2 regions of the Aminobacter sp. LjRoot7 genome follow, and region 2 is predicted to be linked to the other one. Evidence: predicted binding sites of a transcription regulator. Region 2 holds the regulator's gene; the other holds the start of a gene.
What was found. Region 2 encodes LexA, which represses DNA repair genes until DNA is damaged. Its sites were predicted from a motif close to TGTTCNNNNTGTGTTCNG; they were not measured.
Positions count from the first base shown of each region.

Region 1: ACSQ3E_RS06435 (2'-5' RNA ligase family protein) is a predicted target of LexA. The motif match lies at 5,370-5,387, and genes of this name have one in related genera.

Region 1 covers NZ_CAXUPX020000002.1:153,838-161,165, reverse strand. Annotated here, with positions in the region: gene ACSQ3E_RS06460 (LysR family transcriptional regulator) at 1-832, opposite strand, end outside; gene ACSQ3E_RS06455 (MarR family winged helix-turn-helix transcriptional regulator) at 1,011-1,454, shown strand; gene ACSQ3E_RS06450 (flavin reductase family protein) at 1,562-2,224, opposite strand; gene ACSQ3E_RS06445 (GntR family transcriptional regulator) at 2,520-3,209, shown strand; gene ACSQ3E_RS06440 (amidohydrolase family protein) at 3,293-4,738, shown strand; gene ACSQ3E_RS06435 (2'-5' RNA ligase family protein) at 4,743-5,354, opposite strand; gene ACSQ3E_RS06430 (NUDIX domain-containing protein) at 5,619-6,200, opposite strand; gene ACSQ3E_RS06425 (amino acid ABC transporter substrate-binding protein) at 6,299-7,312, opposite strand.
Region 2 covers NZ_CAXUPX020000003.1:269,258-279,280, forward strand. Annotated here, with positions in the region: gene ACSQ3E_RS10865 (ComEC/Rec2 family competence protein) at 1-1,772, shown strand, start outside; gene lexA (transcriptional repressor LexA) at 1,980-2,696, opposite strand; gene ACSQ3E_RS10875 (molybdopterin molybdotransferase MoeA) at 2,803-4,008, opposite strand; gene moaC (cyclic pyranopterin monophosphate synthase MoaC) at 4,009-4,491, opposite strand; gene trpC (indole-3-glycerol phosphate synthase TrpC) at 4,493-5,302, opposite strand; gene trpD (anthranilate phosphoribosyltransferase) at 5,307-6,317, opposite strand; gene ACSQ3E_RS10895 (SurA N-terminal domain-containing protein) at 6,314-8,209, opposite strand; gene tpiA (triose-phosphate isomerase) at 8,357-9,121, shown strand; gene secG (preprotein translocase subunit SecG) at 9,278-9,751, shown strand; gene ACSQ3E_RS10910 (L,D-transpeptidase) at 9,968-10,023, shown strand, end outside.

The DNA of each region.
Region 1 (7,328 bases), on a different contig from region 2:
GCCAGGTCTGCAGCGCCGGCATGCGGAACGGGCGCGGCAGCGACACGAAGCTGTCGTCGGGCAGGAAATGGCGGACGAAGGAGGTGGGGATGGTCAGGCAGAGGTCGCTGCGCGACAGGATGGCGGCAGCTGCCAGGCAATGTTCGAGATGTACCGCCACCTGCCGCTTCAGCTTCATCCGGGCAAGAGCGCCATCGACAAGATTGGAGAAGCGCGGGCGATTTGAGATGTGCAGGTGGCTGAGCGCCATGTAGCGGTCGATGGTGAATGGCTCGGTGGCGGCCGGATGGCCCCGGCGCATCACGCAGACGAACTCGTCGCTGAACAGCAGCCTCTGGCCGAATCCATCCTCGGCCAGCGGATGCGACTCGACGGCAAAGTCGATCTCGCCTGATGCCAGTCCGGGAAACAGGTCGCGCTCGGCGAGGAAGCGGTTGCGCACCGTCAGCCTCGATCCCAGCCGGTTCAGTTCGCCGACGAACGGCCCGAGCACGACGGCCTCGGCATAGTCGCTCATGCTGAAGGAGACGATGCGTTCGGAAGCAAGTGGATCGAAGCGCTCGTGGCGGGCGAGCGTACGGTCGAGCGCCGTCAGCGCCTCGCGGACGGGGCCGATCAGCGTTTCTGCGAGCGGCGTCGGCGCTATCCCCTGCCGTGCGCGGACAAAAAGCTGGTCGCCGAAGATGTCGCGCAGGCGCGCCAGGCTGTTGGAAACGGCCGGCTGGGTGACGTTGAGCGTCTCGGCGGCGCGGGTGATGCTTGCCTCGCCATAGACGGCTTCGAAGACGTGCAGCAGGTTGAGGTCGAGCTTTGCCAGATTGCGCAGGACCATGCCCCACCTCCTCCGTCCCTGGCTGCGCCGCTCCATCCGGCGCGAGAACGGACATTACCTATTGTGATCGATGCCGCGGCCTCGTCTGAAGGGACTAGGAGGATGGTTCTTGCCGAGGATATTGCCGCGAATTACATAGGTATCTAATGATAATCAAAAGAACAAAAGGGGGATCGACATGAGCAGCGCCGAGCTGAAGAGCGCCTTTTTCGACGAATTGCTGAAGGTCAACCGCAAGCTCAGGACGATGTTCGACGCGCGGGTGAAGGAGCGCGGGCTGACGCTGGCGCGCGCCCGGCTGATGATGCAGATCGCCAAATGCGAGGGCAAGACGCAGGCCGAGCTGGCCGAGCAGATGCAGATCGAGCAGCCCTCGCTGGTCGGCCTGATCGACGGGCTGGAGAAGAAGGGGCTGGTGGTGCGCTGCACCACCGACGGCGACCGGCGCACCAAGCGCATCTTCCTGACACCGACGGCACGGCGCGAGGCCGACAGCATGTTCGCCGATGTGGCGGAACTGCGCAGCCTGGTGCTGACCGGTGTCGACGAGGCCGACATCGAAAGCGCGACACGCGTGCTGCGCGTGCTGAGCGAGAACATAGGCGCGGCGACGGAGGACTGACGCCGCACCAAACAGAAAGGGCGCCCGAAACGAGCGCCCTTTCTGTGCAAGGCCGTCGGGGGCAAACGCCTTGCGGTGGAGCGATTAGGCCGACGCGGTCCCTGGCCTCAGCCGATGACCTTTTCCGACTTCGGGGCGGCATTGGTGGCGGCTTCCTCATGAGGAAAAAGCTCGGCCGGGCGCTTGAGCACGAACTGGTCAGCGGCGACGATGTAGTTATCGGCGTGGAGACGGGCGATCGGCTGGTAGACTTCGGGCCGGACATAGCGGCCGCGCTCGTCGAGGCAGTCGTCGCGGACATACATCTGCACCACCTCGCCGATGACGATGGTGCGGCGGCCGTAGTCGAGGACCTGCGACACCCGGCACTCCATGGCGCAGGGCGATTCCTCGATGCGCGGTGCCGCGACCTTTTTCGACGGCGTGCTGGTCAGGCCGGCGAGTTCGATCTCGTCGACGTCGGCGGGGAAGTTGATGCCAGTGACGATCATCTCGCTCGCGATCGCCATGTCGACCATGTGGACGACGAACTCGCCGGAGCGGCGAATGTTGGCGACGGTGTCCTTGGCGGTGCCATCGGGGCGGGTCTGCATGCCGAGGATGAGCAGCGGCGGCTCGTGCGAGAAGACATTGAAGAAGCTCATCGGCGCGGCATTGTTGCAGCCATGCTCGTCGATGGTGGTGACGAGTGCAATGGGGCGCGGCCCGACGAAATTGGTGAGCAGCCGGTAACGGTCCATCTCGGGCAGCTCGGCGAAATCGAAATCCATTTTTTCTCCCTCAGACCGCAATCCGCGGCGGACCGGCTCGCCGCCACGCCTTTCCCCGACCGCATGGCGGAGAGAGCCGATACCACCATCATACACCCGAAGCGCCGGCGCCTCATGGCTCAGACGGCGGACCACGCCGCCATGGTTTTAGGGCGCTTCCGGGCTCTTTCCACTTCACGCTGACATCGTATCCAATTATTGTCAACAATGAGTGTCGACAGATTTGTTGACTTAGCGGCCGTTTAGGTTTGAATAGGCTAAAGCCGCGTATCGGGCCGAGCGGGAGGAGGATTGGATGGACGCTGAAGCGGGCATGCGGCATGCCACCGACCAGGAAATCTACGAGAAGATCTGGAGCGCCATCGCCGAGCGGCAGATTGGCCCCGGCACGCGGCTGAAAGAGGAGCAGCTTGCGGACATCTTCGGTGCCAGCCGGGCACGCATCCGCCATGTCTTGCAGAACCTCGCCCGCGACGGCCTCATCACGCTGGTTCCCAATCGCGGCGCCTTCGTATCCAAGCCTTCGATCGAGGAAGCGCGCGACGTGTTCTTCGCCCGCCGCACCATTGAGGAGCGGCTTGTCGAGCGGCTGTGCGCGACGATCGACGCCGCCGGCATCGCCCGGCTGGGCGAACATGTCGACCAGGAACGCAAGGCTCACCAGGGCGGCGACCTCGCCGGCGCAATAAGACTTTCGGGCGCGTTCCACATGCTGATCGCCGAATTGGCGCAGTCGCAGATCCTCGCCACGCTTTTGCGCGACCTGGTCTCGCGGACGTCGCTGATCATGGCGATGTACCAGCAGAAGGAAATCCAGAGCTGCGGTCCCGACGAGCATGCAGCGATTGTGCAGAGCATCACCGCGCGCGATGCCAAGGCCGCACTCGCCGTCATGCACCACCACCTCGCCCATATCGAAAACCAGCTCGACCTCGAAAGCGAACGCGTGCTCGTGCGCGACCTGGAAGACATTCTCGGGCTCTAGCCCCGCCGGGCGTGGTTTTCGGCAAGTCCGCTTCGGACTTTCGGGACCATGCCTGAAGCCCGCCGACTTTGGAAAGCAGTGAGATGACGCAGCCAGACATCCTCGTGCGCAACGCAACCGCGATCACCGTCGACCCGCAACGCCGGGTGATCGACCGCGCCTGGATCGCTGTGACCGGCGACCGCATCAGCGCCATCGGCACCGAACACGACGCCGAGCCGGCTGGTGCAAAGGAGATCATCGACGGCACCGGTATGGTGGCGATGCCCGGCTTGATCGACAGCCATTCACATGCCGGCCACGGGCTGGTGCGCAATGCGGGTGCCGGCCTCGACAGCTGGTTCGACGCCTGCGAGGAAATCTACGCGCGTGGCTCGACGCCAGCCTTCTGGCGCGCCGAGGCACGCATGACCCAGCTCGAGCGCCTGCGTGGCGGCATCACCACTGGTATGACGCTGCTCGGCGGCGGCGCCGACATCTACCGCACCGACGATCCGGCCTATGGCGACGCGCATAGCGGTGCGACCGCCGAATCCGGGCTGCGCACCTTCATGGCGGTGGGCCCCGGTCGGCCACCCTTCCCCAGGAACTATCGCCAGTTTTCGGAGACCGGGCAGGCAAGCGATGTGACCGTCAGCTTCGAGCACCAGCTCGAGGTCAGTGAAATCCTGATCGACCGCTGGAACGATGTGCTCGGCCGCGGCACCGGCGTGTGCCTGGTCATGCCGGTCTATTATGCCGCCCAGGTGGCTGATGCCGATGCCCGCCGGCAGGTCATCGAGATGGGCGAGGCGGTCATGGATTTGCGCCGTCGCAAGGGCGTGCTGTTCACCCAGGACGGCCACCGCGACGGGTCGATCGCGCTGGCGCGCGATCTTGGTGTCCTCGGTGAGTTCGCGCTGTTGGGTCATAGCGTCGACCTCACCGAGGATGATTTTGCCGCACTCAAGGAGACTGGCGCGTCGATCATCCACAATCCGAGCGCCATCATGTCGGTCTATGGCCGCTGCCCGGTGCCGGAGCTGATCGAAGCCGGCATCAATGTCTGCCTGGGCTCCGACGCGGCAGCCCCCGACCGCGGCTACGACATGTTCCGCCACATGGCGCAGTGCATGCACTACCACCGCCGCCACTTCCGCGATCCGGCCTATCTGCCGCCCGGCAAGACGATCGAGATGGCGACGATCGACGCCGCCAGGGCACTTGGACTGGAGAAGGAATTGGGCTCGCTGGAAACAGGCAAGAAGGCCGACATCGTGCTGGTCGACATGCGCAAGCCGCATCTCTATCCGCCCGTCATGCCGGTGACGCGCATCGCCCATTTCGCCAATGCCGCCGACGTCGACACGGTCATCGTCAACGGCAAGGTCCTGATGCGCGGCCGCAAGACCGACCATCTCGACGCGAACGACATCCTGGCTGACGCGGCCGAACAGGCAGCGCTCGCCTTCGAGCGTGTCGGGCTGACACATCTGCTCGAAGAGCCGCAGGAATTCTGGCGCAACGCAAGGCAGCCGTTGCCGGTCTGAGCGTTCAGCCCGGCAGCGGCCAACTGCCGATGCTTCGTCGTCGGCCGTCCTGGCTGCGGAGCAGATGGAACTCCTCGACGCGGACAATGATGGGCCGGTCGAGAGGCGTTTCCGGTACAAGCCTGTTGTCGTAGAGCACTGTGCAATGGGGCACGAAGCCGGCGCGGCGACGAACCCGAATCCCCTCTCCGTTCAACGCACCGACGATCCGACGCTCGAGGTCGACCACCAGATCGGCGCCCACACCGCATAGCAGAACCAGCGGCTTCCGCGCTCCGTTTCGGAAGCTGACTATACGGTCGAAGACGAGGTCGAATGCCGTCGCCCTGACTTTGGCAGCAGCCGCCAGGACGTCCTGCAGCGTGGTATCGCAGATCGCCCTGCCATCTTGAAGCCCCATCAGCGAGACGTGCAGGTGGCCCGGATCACGGGCGTTGCCCGTGAGGCCATGGGCGCGGCGAGTTGTATCGGCGATCGCAGCTATCTGCCCGGGTTGCCCGGGATACAAGCGAAACATGAGTGCGTCTGACACGACCCGTGCTTGCCTTGCCAATCGGGCAGGCGGGCGTGAGCCAAGCACGGTTGTTCCGAAGTCGAACTGCAGTTGACGCGACATTCCCTCCTCCATTCAATGAACAAAAGAGGAACATTCTAAGTTTATTTTCCTAGCCCGATAAGACTGAACAATTCCGCCGTCGGTAGAAGATCTAACCCGGATTTCAGCCAGCCGACCGGGGACAGTCTGGAGTGCCCGGCGCGGCGCACGTGACTGCGGATTGACCCACAGGACCCATCACCGCTTTGTCCGCCATCTCGGCGGCGCAGTCGATGCGGCCGCCGTCGAAAGTGCTCGGTGCGTTTCGGAAATGACAGCCTCCGCTCAACGCAACAGGTGCAGCGCTGCGTATTGCAGCAGCATGATGGTTTTGGCGTCGCAGATGCGGCCGTCGGCGACCATGGCGAGCGCCTCGTCGATGCCGACTTCGAGAACCTCGATGTCCTCGCCCTCGCCTTCATGGCCGCCGCCTTCGGAAATGCGGTCGCCGGGCTCGTAGCGGCCGACGAAGAAATAGATGCGCTCGGTGACGGCGCCGGGGCTCATGAAGGCTTCGAAGACGCGGCGGACGTCGCGGACGCGAAAGCCCGTCTCCTCCTCTGTTTCGGCGCGAATGCGTTCTTCGGGGCTGGCGTTGTCGAGCAGGCCGGCGGGCGTTTCGATGAGAAGATCATCGTGGCCGCTGACGAAAGCCGGATAGCGGAATTGCCTGACGAGAACGATCGTGCGGCGCGCGGGATCGTAGAGCAGGATGGTGGCGCCATTGCCGCGATCGTAGGTTTCGCGGCTCTGGACCTGCCATTCGCCGTCGTTGCGGCGGTATTCGAAGACCGTCCTCTTCAGCAAGTACCAGTCGTCGGAGAGGACTTTGACATCCTTGACGCGGACGCGATCGGCTATGCTCATCAAAACACCTTATGCTGCGGCCCGACAGGATGTGTCGGGAATCTTGCGGTGCAGCATAGTCGGGGCCGCGCCTACGCGCGACCCCGAGTAGCAGAGCCTTAGCGCACCGGCGGGGCGTACATCAGGCCGCCGGCGTTCCACAGCGCATTGATACCGCGGTCGATCTTGAGGTCGCTCGACTGGCCGAGGTTGCGCTCGAAGATCTCGCCGAAATTGCCGACCTTGGAGACGATGTTGTAGCTCCAGCGCGGATCGAGGCCGAGCTGCTGGCCGCTGTCGCCCTCGGCGCCGAGGAAACGCTTGATGGCGGGGTTTTCCGAGGTCAGGCCGGCTTCGGCGTTGTCCTTGGTGATGCCGAGCTCCTCGGCCTCGAGCAGCGCGAACAACGTCCAGCGGACGATGTTGAACCACTTGTCGTCGCCCTGGCGGACGGCGGGTCCGAGCGGCTCCTTGGAGATGATCTCGGGCAGGACGACATAAGCCGCCGGATCGGTGAGCTTCAGGCGCTGGGCATAAAGTGCGGAGGCATCGGTGGTGTAGACGTCGCAGCGCCCGGTGTCGAAGGCCTTGATGATGCCGTCGGCGGAATCGATGACGACGGGCTCGTACTTCATCTTGTGCGCGGAGAAGTAGTCGGCGACGTTCTGCTCGGTGGTGGTGCCCTGCTCGGTGCAGACGGTGGCGCCGTCGAGCTTGAGCGCGCTGTCGACACCCAGGGCCTTGCGGATCATGAAGCCCTGGCCGTCATAATAGGCAGTGCCGACGAAGCGGATGCCGAGGCTGGAATCGCGCGACAGCGTCCAGGTGGTCTGGCGCGACAGCACGTCGACACTGCCAGACTGCAGCGCGGTGAAGCGCTCCTTGGTCGACAGCGGCACGTAGCTGACCTTCTCCGGATCGCCGAGCACGGCTGCGGCCACGGCGCGGCAGAAGTCGATGTCGAAACCGGACCACTTGCCGGCATCGTCGGGCGCCGAGAAGCCGGCAACGCCCTGGCTGACGCCGCAAGTGAGCTTGTCACGCTGCTTGACGATGTCGAAGGTGTCGGCGGACGCCGGCATGGCCATAGCGGCCGAGCCGAGCAGAAGTGCCGTTGCAAAAATTGTCCTCATGTATTCCTCCCTCTGG
Region 2 (10,023 bases):
ACCGCATTGGCGGGCCGGAGGGCGAAATCGCGGCCGCATTGGTCGTCGGCGTGCGCGGCGGCATTCCCGAGGACGTCAACGAGGCGCTGCGGCGTACCGGCCTCTATCACATCATCTCGATCTCGGGCCTGCATATGGCCATGGTCGCGGGCACCGTCATGCTTTTGATGCGGCTGTCCTTCGCTACCGTTCCCGCCTTCACCTCGCGTCGGCCGGTGAAGAAATACGCCGCAGGTGCGGCGTTGCTCGCCACCGGCGGTTATCTGTTTATCTCAGGCGCCGAAGTCGCGGCGCAGCGCAGCTTCATCATGCTGGCGGTGATGCTGACGGCAGTGCTGTTCGACCGCGCGGCGCTGACAATGCGCAATCTGGCGATCTCGGCCGTCGTGGTTATCCTGATCTCGCCGCATGAGGTTGTCGGACCGAGCTTCCAGATGTCGTTCGCCGCCACCGCTGCCCTTGTCGGTGCCTATGCCTGGTGGTCGGACAGACGGGAAGAGCAGGCGTTGCCGGTTGGGCAGAGGTCGCTGCCATCGAAGATCTGGCGCTGGCTTGCCACGGTCGCGGTCGGCCTCGTCGCCACCTCGCTGATTGCGGGGCTTGCGACCAGCGTCTTCGGCGCCTGGCATTTTCAACGGGTGTCGCCGCTCAGCCTGTTCGCCAATCTGGCGGTCATGCCGCTGGTGTCGGTCCTGGTCATGCCTTTTGCCGTCATGGCTGGCATCTTCATGCCACTCGCCCTCGACGGCATTTTCCTCGACACGATGGGCGTTGGCCTGAACGCGATGATTGGTGTCGCCACCTGGTTCTCCGAGCGCTCGCCAGTTGATGCGGTCGGGCTTGTCTCGCCGCACGCTGTGCTGTTGCTCACCGCAGCACTCGTCATCGCGTCGACGGCGACGACCTGGCTGCGCGCCGCAGCAGTGCCTTTCGCGGCCCTTGGACTGATGACGGTCGTGGAAACGGAAACGCCCGACGTTCTCGTCTCGGAAGATGGCCGTCTCGTCGGCGTGCCGGTTGGCGACGGCAAGCTTGCCGTCAATCGTGCCAGGCCAAACCAGTTCACAGTCGACAACTGGCAGCGCGCGCTGGTGTCGGAGACACTCGTTGCGCCAGAGCGTTCTACGACGACTGCTGTTGACGGCGCGGGCAGTTCGCCCAGCGAGACCGGCTCCGAGCCAACTGGCGAAGCAAATACTCCTGGTCCGGAAGTCGGCAAGCAAGAAACAGGAGAAGCAAGAATCTCCGGTACGGAAGCCGGCAAACAAGCGTCTGGCGAAGCAAATGCATCCGGTGCGGATGCCTTCGTCTGCGGCAAGGGGCTGTGCACGGTTCAGCAACCAGGAGGTGCACGGATCGTGCATGCGGCGAATACTGCTGTCGCTGCGCGTGCCTGTGCAAGCGCAGACCTCATCGTGGTCGACGATGCCACGGCAAGCGACGTCTGCCCAGGCGTGGCGCCAACCGTACTCAGCAAGCGCGAGCTGGCGCGTCTTGGCAGTGCGTCGATATTCATTACGCCTGAGACAGAAAGCGGAGATCGGACGGTCGAGATACGCCACGCCGTGGCGGAACAGTATCGCCCGTGGCACGCCCAGCGCCAGTTCTCACGCGAGGCGAGGGGCCTGCCGCCCTACAAACGGGCCGAGAGGCGCCCAAAGGTACCTGCCGAGGCAACCACGTCGCACCCGAAGTCATCGACTGCGGCAGCCACGGTGCGTCCGAAGACGCCAATAGCCGCCGCATCGGAGTCGCCGGGAACTGCACGATAGCTAGTGCAGATCAGTCAGGCTTCAGATTGCCAGATGGCAGTGAGAGAATGATCGGGCCAAGAGCCCTCCCATATCCCATGTCGCAAAGCCTGTTCCGCCTCGGGGCACCACATATGGTCTGCTCGACAATCTGCGGGGCTTGACGACCTCCGCTACACGGTCCTGTTCATAAGACCGCGCCGTTTCAGCCTGCTGTCGCAGAGAAATTCAGTAGCGGCGGATCAGTCCGACAAGCTTGCCCTGCACCTTGACCCTGTCGGGTCCGAAGATGCGGGTTTCATAGGCCGGATTGGCGGCTTCAAGCGCGATCGAGGCACCCTTGCGCCGGAAACGCTTGAGCGTTGCCTCTTCGTCGTCGACGAGTGCCACGATGATCTCGCCGGGATTGGCCGTGGTCGAACTGCGGATGACGACAGTGTCGCCGTCGAAGATGCCGGCCTCGATCATCGAGTCGCCTTTGACCTCGAGCGCGTAGTGCTCACCGCCCATGATCATGTCTGGCGGCACCGCAATCGAATGCGTCTTGTGCTGGATGGCGTCGATCGGCACACCGGCGGCGATGCGTCCCATCACAGGGATGGTAATGGCCGAGCCAGCGTCGTCGTCATTGCCCGCCGACATGGAGCGCGAGGGTTCAGGCTTGCGGCCGAGGCTGCCCTCGATGACGCTGGGCGAAAACTTCTTCGCCGCGTTGAGCCCAGGTGCGATCGAGTCGGGCAGGCGCAGCACTTCGAGCGCACGCGCCCTGTTGGGCAGGCGCCTGATGAAGCCACGTTCTTCAAGCGCCGTGATCAAGCGATGGATGCCGGACTTGGAGGCGAGGTCGAGCGCTTCCTTCATCTCGTCGAAGGAGGGCGGAATGCCTGCCTCCTTCAGCCGCTCGTGGATGAATAGCAAAAGCTCGTGTTGTTTGCGCGTCAGCATCGCCACCCCCGAGGAATCAGAAGAAAAACAAACCCAGAACAAACACTATATGTTCCAGTTGTGTTCCGCAACTGTTGATATTTCGTGAAGGGTAGAGGTCGCTGGTTCAGCGCAGCATCATCACCTGGCAGGCACTGCCGGCTTCAACAGCTGGAGCGAAGGGGGCGCGCACGATGGCGCAGTTGGCGTCGGCCAGCGTACGCAGCATCGAAGAGTCCTGGATCAGGTATGGCGTGACGATGAGCCCGTCGGCAGTTTCGCTCGCGATCGCGCGGACGAAGTCCTGGCGCAGGTCATTGGCCGCCATCGCCCTGTCGAGAACGCCCGTGCGCATGTCGGGCGAATAGGAACGTCCACCGAGCTTCGCCACCAGGGGCTTCAGGAAGATCTGCGAGCAGATCAGGCTGGCGACCGGATTGCCTGGCAGGCCGACACAGCGGCTGGCGCCGAGCCGACCGAACATCAGCGGCTTGCCCGGGCGCATGGCGATTTTCCAGAAGTTGAGGTCCATGCCGAGTTCGGTCAGCACACGATGGACGAGATCATGGTCACCGACCGATGCGCCGCCCAGCGTGACGATCACGTCGGCGTCCGCTGCGAGCGCCTTCGCCACCAATGCGGCGATGGCATCGGTGCGGTCGGCGGCGATGCCGAGATCGAGCACGCGCGCGCCGACAGACTGGACGATGGCCGCGACGCCATAGGCGTTGGAGGCAATGATCTGGTCGGGTCCGGGATTGCTGCCAGGCGGCAACAGTTCGTCGCCGGTGGCGATGATGGCGACCAGAGGCGCGCGCACCACGTTGACGCTGGGATGATTGGCAGCCGCGATCAGCGAGAGCGCTGCCGGGTCGAGCACGCGCCCGGCATCGAGAATGAGGTCGCCCTGCTTGAAGTCGAGACCCCTGGCGCGGATGTTACGGCCGGCAAGCGTCGGCTCGACCACCTCGATCTCGCCATTGCCGAGATCGCGAACGTTTTCCTGAATGACGACGGTATCAGTGCCTTGAGGCACCGGTGCACCAGTGAAGATGCGGACGCACTCGCCTGGACCGACGGTACCAGTGAACTGCTTGCCGGCGGGTGCCTGGCCAATGACCCTGAGTTGCGCCGGCAGCGAGGCGATGTCGGCGGCGCGCACGGCGTAGCCGTCCATGGCGGAGGCATCAAAGGGTGGCTGGGTGCGGAGCGCATGCAGCGGTGCCGACAGCACCCGCGCTGATGCCTGGGCGAGGCCGACAGTTTCCGTGCCGCGCGGTTCGGCGCCGTCGAGCAGGCGCGCCAGGGCGTCGGCGACGGGCAGCAGGGCCATCTATTCCGCCGCCTTGTAGTCGCCAGACTTGCCGCCGGTCTTCTCGACCAGCCGGATGCCGGAGATCACCATGCCGCGGTCGGCGGCCTTGGCCATGTCGTAGATGGTGAGACAGGCGACCGAGGCTGCGGTCAGCGCCTCCATTTCGACGCCGGTCTTGCCGGTCACGCGGGCAAGTGCCGTCACGCGCAGACCGGGCAGGGCCTCGTCAGGCTCGATCTCGACTGAAACCTTGGTCAAAAGGATCGGATGGCAGAGCGGCACGAGCTCATGCGTGCGCTTGGCTGCCATGATGCCGGCGATGCGGGCGGTGCCGAGCACGTCACCCTTCTTGGCGTTGCCTGACAGGATCAGCGCCAGCGTTTCCGGACGCATGATGACATGGCCTTCGGCGATCGCCGTGCGTGTCGTCTCGGCCTTGTCGCCGACATCGACCATGTTGGCCTCACCGGTGGCGCCGATATGGGTGAGGGTGGTTGCCATGTCAGGCGCTTGCCAGGGCTGCGCCATCGAGCAGCGCGCGCGTCGCCGATGTCACGTCGGCCTGCCGCATCAGGCTTTCGCCGACGAGGAAACTGGAGATGCCGGATTTCTGCAGGCGCTGGCAGTCGGCATGGGTGAAGATACCGCTTTCGCCGACCAACAGCCGGTCGGCCGGCACCATCGGCGCCAGGCGCTCCGACGTGTCGAGACTGACCTCGAAGGTGCGCAAATTGCGGTTGTTGATGCCGAGCAGGCGCGACTGAAGCTTCAGCGCGCGCTCCGTCTCTTCCTCGTCATGGACCTCGACAAGCACGTCCATGCCGAGTTCGAACGCCTCATCCTCGAGCCGCTTGGCATCGTCGTCGCTGAGGCTCGCCATGATGATCAGGATTGCGTCCGCGCCCCAGGCACGGGCTTCGTGCACCTGGTAGGGTTCGAACATGAAATCCTTGCGTAGCGCCGGCAAGTCGCAAGCGTCGCGCGCGGCGGTCAGGAATTCGGGTGCACCCTGGAACGACGGCGTGTCGGTCAGCACCGAAAGACAGGCAGCGCCGCCATCGGCATAGGCCCTGGCAAGTGCCGGCGGATCGAAATCGGGGCGGATAAGGCCCTTGGACGGGCTCGCCTTCTTGATCTCGGCGATCAGGCCGAAGCGGCCATCATGACGCCTGGTTTCGAGGGCTGCGAGGAAACCGCGTGGCTTCGTGACGTCGCGGGCGCGCGCCTTGAGCTCGGCGAGTGGCAGCAACGCCTTTGCTGCTGCGATCTCGTCGCGCTTGTAGGCTTCGATGCGGCGCAGGATATCGGCCATGTCTTTATCCGTTCGAAACGGCGACCAGGCGGTCGAGCACAGCCTTGGCGCGGCCGCTGTCGATCGCCTCGGCGGCCAGCGGCACGCCTTCGCCGATCGTCGCTGCCTTGCCGGCAACCACCAGGCCCGCGCCGGCATTCATCAGCACCGTGTCGCGATAGGCACCCTTGGCACCTTCGAGAACGCCGCGCAGGGCAACCGCATTGTATGCGGAATCGCCGCCACGCAGTTCTTCGCGCGTGTGCTTGCTGAGGCCGACCTGTTCGGGCGTGAGCGTAAACGTGCTGATGACGCCGTCCTTAAGGGCCGCGACATGGGTCTCACCCGTGGTGGTGATCTCATCATAACCGTCGCCATGGACGACCCAGACGTGCTGGGCCCCGAGTTCCTTCAGCGTCTCGGCCACCGGCTGCACCCATTCGGGCGAAAACACGCCAACCAGCTGGCGGTTGACGCCGGCGGGATTGGAGAGCGGTCCGAGCAGGTTGAAGATGGTGCGGGTGCCAAGTTCGACGCGGGTCGCGCCGACATGCTTCATCGCCGGGTGGTGCGCCGGCGCGAACATGAAGCCGACGCCGGCGTCATGGATGCAGCGGCCGATAGCCTCGGGCGTGAGGTCTATGTTGACGCCAAGTGCGGTCAAGACGTCGGCGGCGCCCGTCAACGAGGAAAGGCCACGGTTGCCGTGCTTTGCGACAGGCACGCCTGCGCCCGCGATGACGAAGGCCGAGGCGGTCGAGATGTTGACGCTGTGCGAGCCATCGCCGCCGGTACCGACGATGTCGATGGCGTCGTCAGGGGCTTCGACGCGCAGCATCTTGTCGCGCATGGTGGCGACGGCGCCCGAAATCTCGCTGACGGTCTCGCCGCGCACGCGCAGCGCCATCAGGAAGCCGCCGATCTGGCCGGGCGTCGCTTCGCCCGACATGATGATGTCGAAGGCCTCGCGAGCCTCCTCGAAGGTGAGGGGGGTGCCCGAAGCGACCTTGGCTATATGCGGCTTGAGTGCGCTCATGGCGTTCCCACCGCAAGTGCACGGGTGATCGCCGCCTGGTTGATCGTTGCCTGGTATTCGCCCTGGAGCTGGGCGACGATCTGGTCGAGCAGGTCGTCCGCCATGCCGGAGGCAAACTGCTTCTGCGCGTCCTCTGGCACGGCGCTCTTGTCGGCGCCGGCTGGCTCGAACACTTCGGCGACCTTGAACAGGATCTGTGCGTCGCCGGCAGGAGCGGGGATGATGCCGGTGCCGCCTTGGCCCATGGCAAACATCGCGGACGCACCCTCGCGGCCGAAGTCGGCATCGTCGGCTTCGCGCTTCAGGCCACGCTTGGTCTGTTTCTCGAGCTTGAGCTCGCCTGCGATCACGTCGAGCGAGGCGCCGTCCTTGAGGCGCTTCTCGAGCTCGTCGGCCTTGGCCTTGAGCAGCTTCGTCGCTTCGGCGGCGGTCCAGTCGGCAACGACCTTCTCACGCACCTCGTCGAGCGTACGGTCGCGGGCAGGTGTGATGTCGTCGATTTCGTAGAACACGAAGCCGTTGGTGCCGACATTGAGCGGCGGGTTTTCGGTGCCTGCCTCGGCGGCGAAAGCTGCCTGGATCAGGTTGCGCGAGTCCGGCAGGCTGTTGACGACGGTGCCATCCGGCTGCTGGCCGGCGCGGTCGATGGCGTCGACCGTCACCATCTTGAGCTTCAGCTTGTCGGCGGCAGCCTTCATCGACTCACCTGCTGCGCGGGCGTCCTCGTAGGAGTCGTGGACGTCGAGCAGGATGCGATTGGCCTCGGCAAGCGCCAGTTCCTTGCGGATCTGGTCCTTGACCTCGTCGTAGGTCTTGACCGTCTCGGGCGTGATCTCGCTGACGCGGACCAGCACCGGGCCGAAGGCGCCCTGGACGACGTCGCTGACCTGGTTGGCCTGCAGCGCGAAGGCGGCGTCGGCGACAGCCTTGTCGGCGATCCTGTCCTTGGTCAGCGTGCCGAGTGCCACGTCCGCGGCAGTCTTGCCCTGGTCGGCGACAACCTTGTCGAAGGTCGCACCGCCCTTGATCGCGTCGGAAGCAGCCTTTGCCGCATCAGCGCCCAGCACCAGTTGGTCGATCTTGCGGGTCTCGGCGGTGGTGAAGTGGGACCTGTTCTTGTCGTAGTCCTGGCGCGCCTGCTCTTCAGTAACAGCGGCGGCATCCATGATGTCTTCCGGCTCGAGCTTGACGTAGCTCAGCTTGCGGAATTCGGGTGCGGCGTAGTTCTTCTTGTTTTCCTCGAACCAGGCCTTGAGCACGTCGTCGCCAGGTGCCGCGATCGGCTCGACGAGCGACTTGGGCAGCGGCAGGTAATCGATGGTGCGATCTTCGCCGCGATAAAGTGCAACGGCGCGCAGGAAGGTGTCGGGGGCCTCGAGACCATCGGAAACAGCCTCGACGATCTGCTGGCGGACCGCAACCTGGGCGCGGTTCTTCAGATAGTCCTCGGGGCGCATGCCGATCTGGCGCAGGATGTATTCGAAGGCCTGGCGGTCGAACTTGCCGTCGGCGCCACGGAAGGTCGGGTCGTCCCAGGTGAGCTCGGCGAGGCGGTCCTTGGACAGGCCAAGGCCGAGCTTGCGTGCCTGTTCGTCAAGCACAGCACCGGCGACGAGCTGCGAAAGCACCTGGTTGTCGATGCCGAGCGCATTGGCCTGGTCGCGGGTCAGACGCTGGCCAAACTGCTGCGACATGACGTTCAGCTGGCGGTCATAGGCGAGGCGGTATTCGACACCTGAAACGGTCGTGCCGCCGGCCGTGACCACCTGGTCGCCGCCAAACTGGCTCATCATCTGACCCGAGATGCCCCAGATCGCGAAGCTGACGACGAGAAGCAGAAGCAACAGCTTCGCAACCCAGGTTCCAGCAGCACTTCGCATCGATTCGAGCATGTATCAGATCCCGTATACGCGCATTGTCGCATGCGCCTGCATGAACGAAGCGCAATAGCGCCCTTCGCCGCCACTGTCGATTGCTTTGTGGCTTGTTTTTGGTAGTGAGGTTGCCCGAGCGAATATCGATTTCGAGGGAAGAGCACTATGACGCCAGGAATCCGCCCACTCGTTGCCGGCAACTGGAAAATGAACGGCACCAGCAACTCGCTGAACGAATTGCGCAACATTGCCGGCGGCTTCATGAGCGGCCTCGATGCAGAGACCGACGCGCTTTTGTGCGTGCCGGCGACGCTGCTTTCGCGTGCCGCCGAGATCCTGCACCGTACCCCGGTCAAGACGGGCGGCCAAGACTGCCATGCCAAGGAGAGCGGCGCCCATACTGGCGACGTCTCGGCCGAGATGCTCAAGGATGCCGGTGCCAGTCACGTCATCGTCGGTCACTCCGAGCGCCGCACCGACCATGGCGAAACCGACGAGATCGTCCGCGCCAAGGCGGAAGCGGCATGGCGGGCAGGGCTGGTTGCCGTCATCTGTGTCGGCGAAACCCATGCCGAGCGCGAAGGCGGAACGACGCTGCAGGTGTTGTCGCGCCAGATCGAAGGCTCGGTGCCGACGTCCGCGACGCCAACCAACGCCGTCATTGCTTATGAGCCGGTCTGGGCGATCGGCACCGGCCTGACGCCGACGGCTGCTGATGTCGCCGAGGCGCATGCGCATATCCGCGAGCGCCTTGCCGCGAAACTGGGTGCTGCGGCTGCCAAGATGCGCATTCTTTATGGCGGTTCGGTCAAGCCGTCCAATGCCAACGAATTGCTGGCTGTCGCCAACGTCGATGGTGCATTGGTCGGCGGCGCCAGCCTCAAGGCTGCCGACTTCCTCGGCATCGCCGACGCCTACCGCAAGCTCTGATTTCACCACACGTGACCGTTGCAAAGGCAGCGTGTCACCCCATATTCGGCCGGCGGGCTTGGAAATGCCTAGAAAGCATTGTATTGAGCCGCCTCCGGAGTGCCGGGCGCCCAGGCGCGCGGCACGCCCACGTCACGAAAGATCCCAGGAAGCGCAATGGAAACCGTCCTCATCGTCATTCACTTGATGGTCGTGCTCGCCCTTGTCGGCGTTGTGCTCCTGCAGCGCTCTGAAGGCGGTGGCCTCGGCATCGGTGGCGGTTCTGGCTTCATGACTGCTCGTGGTGCCGCCAACGCGCTGACGCGCGCCACCGCGATCCTCGCGACGGTGTTTTTCGTCACGTCGCTGACGCTGTCGATCGTTGCTCGTTACGGCGAGAAGCCGACCGACATCCTCGATCGCGCGCCGACTACCCAGAGTGGAACCACTGGCGGCAAGGGCGTTCTAGATCAGCTCGGCGGCTCGACCGCTCCGGCAGCACCCGCCACTACCGCTCCGGCCGCACCTGCATCCGACGCCACGGCGCCCGCAGCCCCTGCGACTCAGCCTGCTGCGCCCGCCGCTTCGGGCACCGAGCAGCCTGCTGTGACCACACCGGCCGCCCCTGCGACCCCGCAGGTTCCTAACTAATTATTTACCCATTGCCGCAACCTGTTGTTGTTTGAACACAGTTGCGGCAAATGCCGCATCAATCACGACAATTCGATTGGTAAGCCGGTGGTGCCTCCCTTGAGGCGCCTCCGGCTAATCGCTTATAGCTGGGTTGCGGCATTTCGGCGGGGGAGCCTTGGGGGCACTGCGCGTTGTCGCAAGAAAATTTGCGTTGAACGTTCGGGATCCTTCGCCATGCAGCTCCGCCGCATCCTTCTTGCTGGCCTTTGCGCCACTTTCATGAGCTCGAC